One region of the Pseudocitrobacter sp. 73 genome, then DNA from elsewhere that is predicted to be linked to it. Evidence: predicted binding sites of a transcription regulator. Region 1 holds the regulator's gene; the other holds the start of a gene.
The links. Region 1 encodes PurR, which represses purine synthesis genes. Its sites were predicted from a motif close to CANGCAAACGTTTGCNTG; they were not measured.

Region 1 (5,312 bases):
GGCACGTTTTTTACTTTGCAGATTAAACAGACGGGCCGCTGCGATTCGCAGCGTATCTTTCAGGTGGCGGGGAAGTTGATTTTCCAGTCCCGCGCGCAGGACTTTCTGGAAGAAAATATCCAGACGCTCGCATTCCCACCAACCGTCCATATAGCTTTCGCCTAACCCCAGGGAACCTTCCTGCAATACACGTTTAAAAAACTGGGGGTTTTTAACCTGCAAGTCTGCGGGGCGGTTGCCGTTGATTTCGATGCCTGCCCGGCTTAACAGTTCATTGGTGATGCGGTACCAGTCATCATTCGGTACGCTTACTTCTTCTATACACGATGAGCTCATAGCTTCTCCATCCCGACCCGGTGATCAGAACCTTAAAACAGCGTAGACGCTTTTTAGAGTTTGTGAGAAATCTCACGGAACTTCCGTGAGCCTGCTATCCGACGTAGCACAGAGGAAGGGAGATTACCCTTGCCGAAAAGACCATCCATGGAGAACCGGGAGGCGTCCTGCTCCCGTTAACAAGTAATAACTATCGTAATTATGTGATACCGATCCAGTATAGGACGCAAAATCTACTGATTCAATTAAATTTCTTAGCAAACTAACTACGAGTCAATAACATTGATATTCATGATGTTAGGCGCGTGAAGTTTCTTCAGCTGAATTTTCCTCTGCGCCAGCCTGCATCTTGTAGCCTATACCGGCGAGAACGACGGTGGCGACCATCACGCTGGTGGTGGCCAGCAGCGGGGCGGCAATCAGTGAAGAAACCACCAGGCTTGCCAGGAAGCAAAGACCTAATTGCAGCGTATTCTGTAATGCTGCCGCACGGCCTGTTGCCTGAGGGAACGGTCGCAGCGCGCGTGCTACCACAATCGGGTAAATCGCGCCGTTAGCCATTGCCATCACGCAGAATGGAATCAGCAGCGCGGTGAGCGAGACATGCGCGGTGAGGCCGACGCCCCAGGTGGCAAATACGCTGACAGCGTAAATCAACAGCAGCCATGGCAGCAGTTTTGCACCATCCCACTTTTGCAGTGCCGCGCGACAGCCATAACCACCGACGAGAAACGCAATGGTTTGTGGAACATAGCTCAATCCAATCACGGTCGGGCTATATCCCATCGCATTCAGAATAAACGGCGAGCCCGTCAACCAGGCGAAGAAGCTTGCCGAGCAGGCCGCATACACCAGGACGTTACCGCGATAATCGCGACTGTGTAACAGCTTCATAAATGTCAGCTTATCGCCACTGACCGCGACCTTTTTGTGAGCGGGTTTCAGGCGCAACGCGGGGATCATCAAAATCAGCGTGATGGCAAAGAGCGTTGCAAAGATAGCCTGCCACTCGAAGTGGTGCAGGATCCAGCTTCCCAGCAGCGGTGCCAGCGCAGGAGAAAGCCCGACCAGCGGCATAATGGTCGCGAAAATACGGTTAGTTCGCTGTGCCGGATAATAATCGGTCACCATCGCCTGCCAGGTTACCGCGGCGGCACATACGCCGACAGCCTGCACGAATCGCAGAATAAGCAGGGTGGTGGCATCACGTACCCACAACATTCCCAGACAAGCAAGGGCAAAAATCGTCAGGCCAATCAGCAGAACTGGCTTGCGTCCATAGCGATCTGAGAGTGGGCCCCACAGCAGCTGTGCCACGGCGAACCCGGCGAGGAACAAACTCAGGCTCGCGCTCACGGCGGCCGCCGGTGTTTGCAGATCGCGTTGAATCGCGGCAAAGGCCGGAAGATACATATCGGTGGCCAAAAAGCCCAATACGCTCAGGCCGGCCAGCCAGACTAAAAATCCTTTCCCAGGTTGCATAAAAACGCCTTTTTTGTACAGATGAGGAGGCTGAGAGTGTAGAGAGTGAAATCTGGCTTGTGAAACGCTAATATTTGCGTCTTGGTTTCAAAAATTTTGTAGGCAGAATATGTGGTCTGAATATTCACTGGAAGTTGTGGATGCGGTTGCGCGTAACGGAAGCTTTAGCGGCGCGGCAAATGAGCTGCATCGTGTGCCTTCTGCTATCAGCTATACGGTGCGTCAACTTGAGGAGTGGCTGGCTGTTCCGCTCTTCGAACGCCGTCATCGGGATGTGGAATTAACCCCGGCAGGGGCATGGTTTTTGAAGGAGGGACGCTCTGTTATCAAAAAAATGCAGATCACCCGTCAGCAGTGTCAACAGATAGCCAATGGCTGGCGAGGACAGCTGGCGATTGCGGTAGACAATATCGTAAAACCAGAGCGCACCCGACAAATGATTGTCGATTTTTATCGCCACTTCAGTGATGTAGAGCTGCTGGTGTATCAGGAAGTATTTAATGGCGTGTGGGATGCGCTGGCGGATGGGCGAGTTGAGTTAGCGATTGGCGCGACGCGCGCGATACCGGTTGGTGGTCGCTATGCGTTTCGGGATATGGGCATGCTGAGCTGGCAGTGCGTGGTAGCCCGTTCCCATCCACTGGCGCAAATGACAGGGCCACTCAGTGATGATGTGTTGCGCAACTGGCCGTCGCTGGTGCGTGAAGATACGTCACGTTCGTTACCTAAACGTACCACATGGTTGCTGGATAATCAGAAAAGGGTCGTGGTGCCTGACTGGGAATCGTCAGAAACCTGCTTATCCGCAGGGTTATGCGTTGGCATGGTGCCAGAGCATTTTGCGCGACCGAAGGTAGATAAAGGCGAATGGGTTGCTCTGGAACTGGAAAACCCGTTTCCCGATGCGGCCTGTTGTCTGACCTGGCAGCAAAACGACAGTTCACCGGCGCTAAGCTGGTTATTAGCCTATTTGGGGGACAGTGAAACGTTGAACAGTGAATGGTTGCGAACGCCCGCAGCGAGCGTTCGCAAAGAGGCTTAACGACGATAGTCGCGGAACGGGCCGTCGGCCACGGAGCGGCGTTCAATCAGGCGTGGGTGCACCTCGATGGACTGCGACTCTTCGCGTTTACTGACAATTCGGTCCATCAGCATGTTGAAGGCGGTTTCCCCGAGGGAATCCTTCGGCTGGTGGATGGTGGTCAGTGCTGGCGTAAAGAAACGCGAGTTGCGCACGTTGTCGTAACCAATCAGCGAGATATCCTGCGGCACGCGCAGCCCCATTTCGTCTGCGGCGCATAATGCGCCCATTGCCATGACATCGCCACCGCAGAAGATAGCGGTAGGGCGCGGATTCTGGGACAGAATTTGCTGCATTGCACGATAACCGGATTCCGGTTCAAAATCACCCTGAACAATCCAGTTTTCCGGCACCTTAATCATCATCTCTTCCATGGCTTTCATAAAGCCAGCCAGACGACCCGCACCCGTATTGCGCTCAAGTGGGCCTGGGATAACGCCAATTTCGCGATGCCCACGCTCCACCAGATAACGGCCGGCCATATAGCCGCCTTCGAAGGCGTTATCGATAACCGAATCGGTAAAGTCGGCTTTCGCTTCACCCCAGTCCATAACCACCATCGGAATATGACGGTACTCTTCCAGCATCTGCAGCAGTGGTTCCGGATATTCGGAACACATTACCAGCAGACCATCGACGCGTTTCTGCGCCATCATGGAGAGGTATGCGCGCTGTTTCTCAAGATTGTTCCACGCGTTGCCGAGGATCAGGGTATAGCCTTTCTGGAAGCAGTTTTTCTCAACAGCTTCAATAATTTCTGCAAAGTAGGCAGCTTCACTGCTGGTCGCCAACAAACCAATGGATTTGGTGTGATTGACCTTCAGGCTGCGGGCCACGGCGCTGGGAGAGTAGTGCAATTCTTTGATTGCCGCCCACACCGCTTCACGCGTCTCTTCGGCGACAAAACGCGTCTTGTTAATCACATGTGATACAGTTGTAGTGGAAACGTTTGCGCGCTTCGCTACATCTTTAATAGTTGCCATTCCATCTCACTCCAGACCCGGGCCTGCCCCTGATCGATTCAATACGAAAACGTTTGCCTTCACTCACCCTGGCGCAATGTTATGAATTGCGGTTCGCCGGGAAAACGACACAGGACGACAGGAGGGGGTCAATGGCCGATACACTTTTTAATAAGCGTCGAATTTTGTCTTATCTTTGACAAAAGTGGAAGCGCAAAATCGGTTATTGCGTGAAATCCGGGAAGATTTTTGCGAATAAGTGTGCAAAAATGACATAGCTCACTTTTGGTGTGGGGATAATAAGGAGAAAAATTGATGAGTACTGAACTGAAGATGTCAATTACCACTACGGTTATTACGCTGGCGCTGATCGTTGCTGCCGCGCTGACCGCCGTCCTGCATTAACCCATCCTAAAGGGAGAGACGGCTCTCCCTCTCTGCGATTGTTATCATTTCAGCAAAAATATTTTGCTGATTTGTTCACTTCTGTTTTTTTGTGATTGATGTCATGCTTTTGCATTCTGTTGTCACGCCGCCCTGCGTTAGCGGCAAATCGGAGTCAAAGCATGAAAGTGAATTATCCCTTACTGGCGTTAGCCGTAGGCGCATTCGGGATCGGCACCACCGAATTTTCGCCGATGGGGCTATTACCCGTTATTGCCAAAGGGGTTGATGTCTCGATTCCTGCCGCAGGTATGTTGATCAGCGCCTACGCCGTAGGTGTCATGGTTGGCGCGCCGCTGATGACGCTGCTGCTCTCACATCGCGCACGCCGCAACGCCTTAATTTTCCTGATGGCGATTTTTACCCTGGGTAATGTCCTTTCTGCCATCGCCCCGGATTACACCACACTGATGCTGTCGCGCATTATAACCAGCCTCAACCATGGCGCGTTCTTTGGTCTGGGATCTGTTGTTGCCGCAAGCGTGGTGCCAAAACATAAGCAAGCCAGCGCGGTAGCGACCATGTTTATGGGGTTGACCATCGCCAATATCGGCGGCGTTCCGGCGGCTACGTGGCTTGGGGAGACCATCGGCTGGCGCATGTCGTTCCTGGCGACGGCTGGGCTTGGCGTCATTGCCATTATCGGCCTGTGGTTGTCGCTGCCGAAGGGCGGGGCGGGCGAGAAACCGGACGTGAAACGTGAACTGTCGGTGCTGGTACGTCCACAGGTACTGTCTGCGTTACTCACGACTGTACTGGGCGCCGGGGCGATGTTCACGCTCTATACCTATATTTCTCCGGTTTTGCACACCATCACGCATGCGACACCTGCCTTTATCACATTAATGCTGGTGCTGATTGGCGTGGGCTTCTCAATCGGCAACTATCTTGGCGGTAAATTTGCCGACCGTTCGGTCAGCGGCACGTTGAAAGGTTTTCTGCTGCTGTTGATGCTGATTATGCTGGCGATCCCGTTCCTGGCGCGTACAGAAATCGGCGCGGCATTC
Region 2 (5,312 bases), on a different contig from region 1:
CCTTCGCGAACCAGCGCGTCGCCCTTCGCTTTCAGGGTGGTGACATCGCGGGTCATCTTCGGCGTTTTGCCCAGCAGCACGTCCAGTGGCAGGTCGATAGGCTGATTGTCGAAGTGCTTGTCATTCAGACTGAGGTGCAGTTCTTCAGTCGCTTCGCCAATCACCGCATACGGTGCGCGTTCACGCTTACAGAGTTCATCAAACAACGGCATCTGCTCAGGCGAAACCGCCAGCACGTAACGTTCCTGCGATTCGTTACACCAGATTTCCAGCGGGCTCATACCCGGCTCGTCGCTCAGGATGTCGCGAAGTTCGAATTTACCGCCGCGCCCACCGTCGCTGACCAGTTCCGGCATGGCGTTAGAAAGACCGCCTGCGCCGACGTCGTGGATAAACAGAATCGGGTTCGCGTCACCAAGCTGCCAGCAGCGGTCGATCACTTCCTGGCAACGACGTTCCATTTCCGGGTTATCGCGCTGAACGGACGCGAAATCGAGATCCGCGTCAGACTGGCCGGAGGCCATGGAAGAGGCTGCACCGCCGCCAAGGCCGATATTCATCGCCGGGCCGCCGAGGACGACCAGTTTCGCACCCACGGTGATCTCGCCTTTCTGCACGTGATCGGCGCGGATATTGCCGATCCCGCCTGCCAGCATGATCGGTTTGTGATAGCCGCGCAGCTCCTCGCCGTTGTGGCTGTTCACTTTCTCTTCATAGGTACGGAAATAGCCGTTCAGCGCCGGGCGACCAAATTCGTTGTTAAATGCCGCGCCGCCCAGTGGGCCATCGGTCATAATATCCAGCGCGGTAACAATGCGTTCAGGCTTGCCGAAATCTTCTTCCCACGGCTGCTCAAAGCCCGGTATACGCAGGTTAGAAACGGAGAAACCGACCAGACCGGCCTTCGGTTTTGCACCACGCCCGGTGGCACCTTCATCACGAATTTCACCACCAGAACCGGTTGCCGCGCCCGGCCACGGAGAAATCGCCGTCGGGTGGTTGTGAGTTTCGACCTTCATCAGGATGTGCGCAGGCTCCTGGTGGAAATCGTAGCGACCCGTTTCGTGGTCGGCAAAGTAGCGGCCGACTTCAGACCCTTCCATCACCGCGGCGTTATCTTTATAGGCAGACAGCACGTGATCCGGCGTGGTCTCAAAGGTGTTTTTGATCATCTTGAACAGCGATTTCGGCTGCTGTTTGCCGTCGATAATCCAGTCGGCGTTAAAAATTTTGTGTCGGCAGTGCTCAGAGTTAGCCTGCGCAAACATATAGAGTTCGATATCGTTCGGGTTACGCCCAAGCTTAGTAAAGGCGTCCTGCAGATAGTCGATTTCATCATCTGCCAGCGCCAGCCCCAGACGCAGGTTGGCGTCGATGAGCGCCTGACGCCCTTCCCCCAACAGATCGACGCTGGATACGGGTGCGGGTTGATGATGAGCAAACAGTTTTTCCGCATCCTGCAGCGAGTCGAAGACGCTTTCCATCATGCGATCGTGCAGCATCGCCGCCACGTCACGCCACTGCTCCGCCGTAAGCGTAGAGGCTTCCACATACCAGGCCACACCGCGTTCCAGGCGCAGAACCTGAGTCAGGCCGCAGTTGTGGGCGATGTCGGTTGCTTTTGAAGACCAGGGGGAGATGGTGCCAGGGCGGGGAGTCACGAGCAGTAATTTACCGGATGGCGTATGGCTGCTGAGGCTCGGGCCATACTTTAACAGACGTTCAAGTCTGGCGTGCTCTTCGTCGTGAAGCGGAGCATCCAGATCGGCAAAATGGACATACTCAGCGTAAATATTGCTTACCGGGAGGTTGGCTGCCTGAAAACGCGTCAGCAGTTTGTTAATACGAAATGCAGACAGTGCAGGCGAACCACGCAGAATTTCCATCATAAGTCTCTCGTCTTCTAAGCTTTCAGTGTGCGCAAGGGGGGAAAACGGGCGCTATTATAGTTAATCCTGCGCCCTGACGAAACCGTTTGCGTAGAAATAAAATCACTTCCTGCTTTTACCAATAGATGTGACGTATCTCTCGAATTAGTTGCCAACTGGCGTAATCTTAAGCAAAATGCCGCTCATTCTGTTCCAGACCATAGTCTTCTTATGGTCACTGCACACAGTGATTTTGTTAGCGCAGAGAATTAACTATTTGAAAAAATTAAAGATTAATTATCTGCTGATCGGCATCGTTGCACTGCTGTTAGCAGCAGCCCTTTGGCCCTCCATTACATGGATCAACCAACCGGCCAATCGCATTGCCGCCATTCAGGCGCGGGGGGAACTTCGCGTCAGTACCATTGTGTCACCTTTAACCTACTCTCGCGTTGACGATAAAGAGTACGGACTCGACTACGCCCTTGCTGAACAGTTTGCCGATTACCTCGGTGTTAAGCTGAAAGTGACCGTGCGACAGAATATCAGCGAACTGTTTGACGATCTCGACAATGGCAAAGCAGACCTGCTGGCTGCAGGCCTGGTTTATAACAGCGAACGCGTCAAAAACTACCACGCTGGCCCGGCCTACTATTCCGTTTCTCAGCAGGTGGTGTATCGCGTCGGCAGCTATCGCCCGCGCTCGTTGGGAGAACTGAACGCCGATAATCTTTCCATTGCGCCAGGACATGCGGTGATCAACGACCTTCAGGCACTGAAAGAAACGAAGTATCCCGATATCAGCTGGCAAGTGGATGAAAAGCGCAGCAGCGAAGCCTTAATGGAAGATGTACTGGCGGGCCGCCTGAATTACACCATCGCAGATTCGGTGGCGATCAGTCTGTTCCAGCGCGTTCACCCGGAACTGGCCGTGGCGCTCGATATCACCGACGAGCAGCCGGTGACCTGGTTTAGCGTTAACGACGAAGACGACACGCTTTCCGCCGCGATGCTCGACTATTTCAACAGTATAAATGAAGACGGCACCCTCGCCCGCCTGGAAGAGAAATATCTGGGGCATGGCGGCGATTTCGATTATGTCGATACGCGGTCGTTCCTGCGCGCCGTCGATAACGTATTGCCTGACCTTCAGCCGCTGTTTGAAAAATACGCCAAAGAGATAGACTGGCGACTGCTGGCGGCTATCTCGTATCAGGAGTCGCACTGGGATGCGCTGGCAACCTCCCCCACCGGCGTGCGCGGCCTGATGATGCTCACCAAAAATACCGCCCAAAGCCTGGGTCTGACGGATCGTACCGATGCGGAACAAAGCATTGGCGGCGGCATGCGATATCTGCTGGATATGATGGAGAAAGTACCGGATACGGTGCCGCAGGATGAGAAAATCTGGTTTGCCCTCGCCGCTTATAATATGGGGTACGCGCATATGCTTGATGCCCGCGCGTTAACGGTCAAGCAGAAAGGCAACCCGGACAGCTGGACGGATGTAAAACAGCGCCTGCCGCTGCTCAGCCAAAAACCTTATTACAGCAAGCTTACTTACGGGTATGCGCGCGGGCATGAGGCCTATGCCTATGTCGAAAATATCCGTAAGTATCAAATTAGCCTGGTGGGGTATCTGGCGGAGAAAGAGAAGAAAGTGGCTCAGGAGATAGCGATTGCCGCCGATTACCCGGCGGTAACGATGGATGAACTGAACCGCAACAATGCTGACTTCTTACCATTCATTTCCCTGTCGCCACGCGATTATCTGCACAGCGTGCAGGGCTCGACGTCAAGCGAACTGGTCGATGCCGCACAGCCCCGTCATTGATTTTCAGCTTTCTGCGCTTTGCGCAGTGCCTTGATTTGTTCCCGGCGTTCGCGGAAAAAATCACTTAGCATTCCAGCGCATTGATCGCGCAATACGCCTGCCATAACCTCGACACGGTGATTCATTCCCGGATGATGCAGGACATCCATTAACGACCCGGCAGCGCCAGTTTTGGCATCGCGCGCGCCAAACACGACGTGTCCAATGCGGCTATGCACCATTGCGCCTGCACACATCACACACGGTTCCAGCGTAACGTACAGCGTGGCGTTAATCAGGCGGTAGTTTTGCAACACCATGCCGCCCTGACGCAGCGCCATAATTTCGGCGTGAGCCGTCGGATCGTGACGACCAATCGGGCGATTCCAGCCTTCGCCAATCACCTGATTATCGAGCACGAGCACCGCGCCAACCGGCACTTCCCCTTCATCCCAGGCGCGCTGCGCAAGCGTAAGCGCATGGCGCATCCAATATTCATGGTTGAATTCATTGTCGGACAAAGTGGGCACTCCAGATGATAAATCGGGGCGCATTATACATAGAGAGAATAAGATTACCCACTATTCCAGCCGCTGAAGTTCACCGCGCGGCGTTACCCGCCAGCGATGCTGGCAAAAATAGAGCAGCGGGTTATCCTGCTTGCTGTCGCTATAACCGCTAAACAGACGCAGCGGCGTACCGATTTTGCGCTCCAGTTGCACGACTTTTTCATGCCCCAGGCAACGCAGTGAGAGCACCCAGCCGCCATGAGCCCGGGTTATCTGGCTGGCGATAAGATTCACGCGCGGCAGCCAGGGCGTATCAAAATAGACTTTCTCCACCAGCGACTGCGGCGAGCCGGTAATCAGCCATACATCGGCATCGGTGCTGATGAGGTATTCGGTCAGGCGCTTATGCACCACCGGGAAAGCCACCACATTCGCCCGAAACCACGTAGCAAAATCCGCTTCCAGCGCGCGCAGTCTGGCTTCGCTGTGTCCAAAGGTACACCCCCACAACAGCAAACTCATTGGCCAGCGCGCAGCGCGCCCTTTTACCAGCAGCGCGATACCGATAATCGGCAGCAGCGGCAGCACCAGCAATGCGTTGAGGGGCAGTCGCCGTAGCAGATAGCGCAGAAACGTGCCGAACATATCCTGTTGATGCAGGGTGCCATCCAGGTCGAAAAAAATAACTCGACGGGGGTCGTTTGCCAAACCAGACTCCTTTAAGCAATGAATTTCCGTTAACTCATTACAAGCGTAACAGATAGCGCGGGTGATTTCTGGAAACATCGCCTCAACGGCGGGATGCAAAAAGTGTTCAATATTTTGCGCCAGATGGAATATTTAATTCAGGTTAATCCGTTATAATCGAATAATAATTCTTTCAGGCGAGCAGAATTGTTGTCGGGAGAGGTAGCGTAATTTTGCCCTTGAGGAGCGTATGAATTGTTTAATCCGTATTCGCCAGCGATATCCACAACTGGCGCAAAGTGATAAAAAACTGGCCGATTTTATCCTGGCGCAGCCTGACCTGGCGCGTCATCTCAGCTCACAGCAGCTGGCGAGCCAGTCGGGTGTCAGCCAGTCCAGCGTGGTGAAGTTCGCGCAAAAACTGGGCTTTAAAGG

Region 2: the regulator PurR is predicted to act here: its motif matches at 1,965-1,982, upstream of purL (phosphoribosylformylglycinamidine synthase).

Annotation. Positions count from the first base shown of each region.
Region 1 covers NZ_VTZO01000008.1:173,156-178,467, reverse strand. The annotation lists gene cfa (cyclopropane fatty acyl phospholipid synthase) at 1-336, opposite strand, end outside; gene punC (purine nucleoside transporter PunC) at 634-1,818, opposite strand; gene punR (DNA-binding transcriptional activator PunR) at 1,928-2,860, shown strand; gene purR (HTH-type transcriptional repressor PurR) at 2,857-3,882, opposite strand; gene F0Q32_RS08070 (YnhF family membrane protein) at 4,177-4,266, shown strand; gene F0Q32_RS08065 (MFS transporter) at 4,428-5,312, shown strand, end outside.
Region 2 covers NZ_VTZO01000027.1:68,403-73,714, forward strand. The annotation lists gene purL (phosphoribosylformylglycinamidine synthase) at 1-1,889, opposite strand, end outside; gene mltF (membrane-bound lytic murein transglycosylase MltF) at 2,146-3,702, shown strand; gene tadA (tRNA adenosine(34) deaminase TadA) at 3,696-4,235, opposite strand; gene yfhb (phosphatidylglycerophosphatase C) at 4,263-4,898, opposite strand; gene F0Q32_RS22560 (MurR/RpiR family transcriptional regulator) at 5,128-5,312, shown strand, end outside.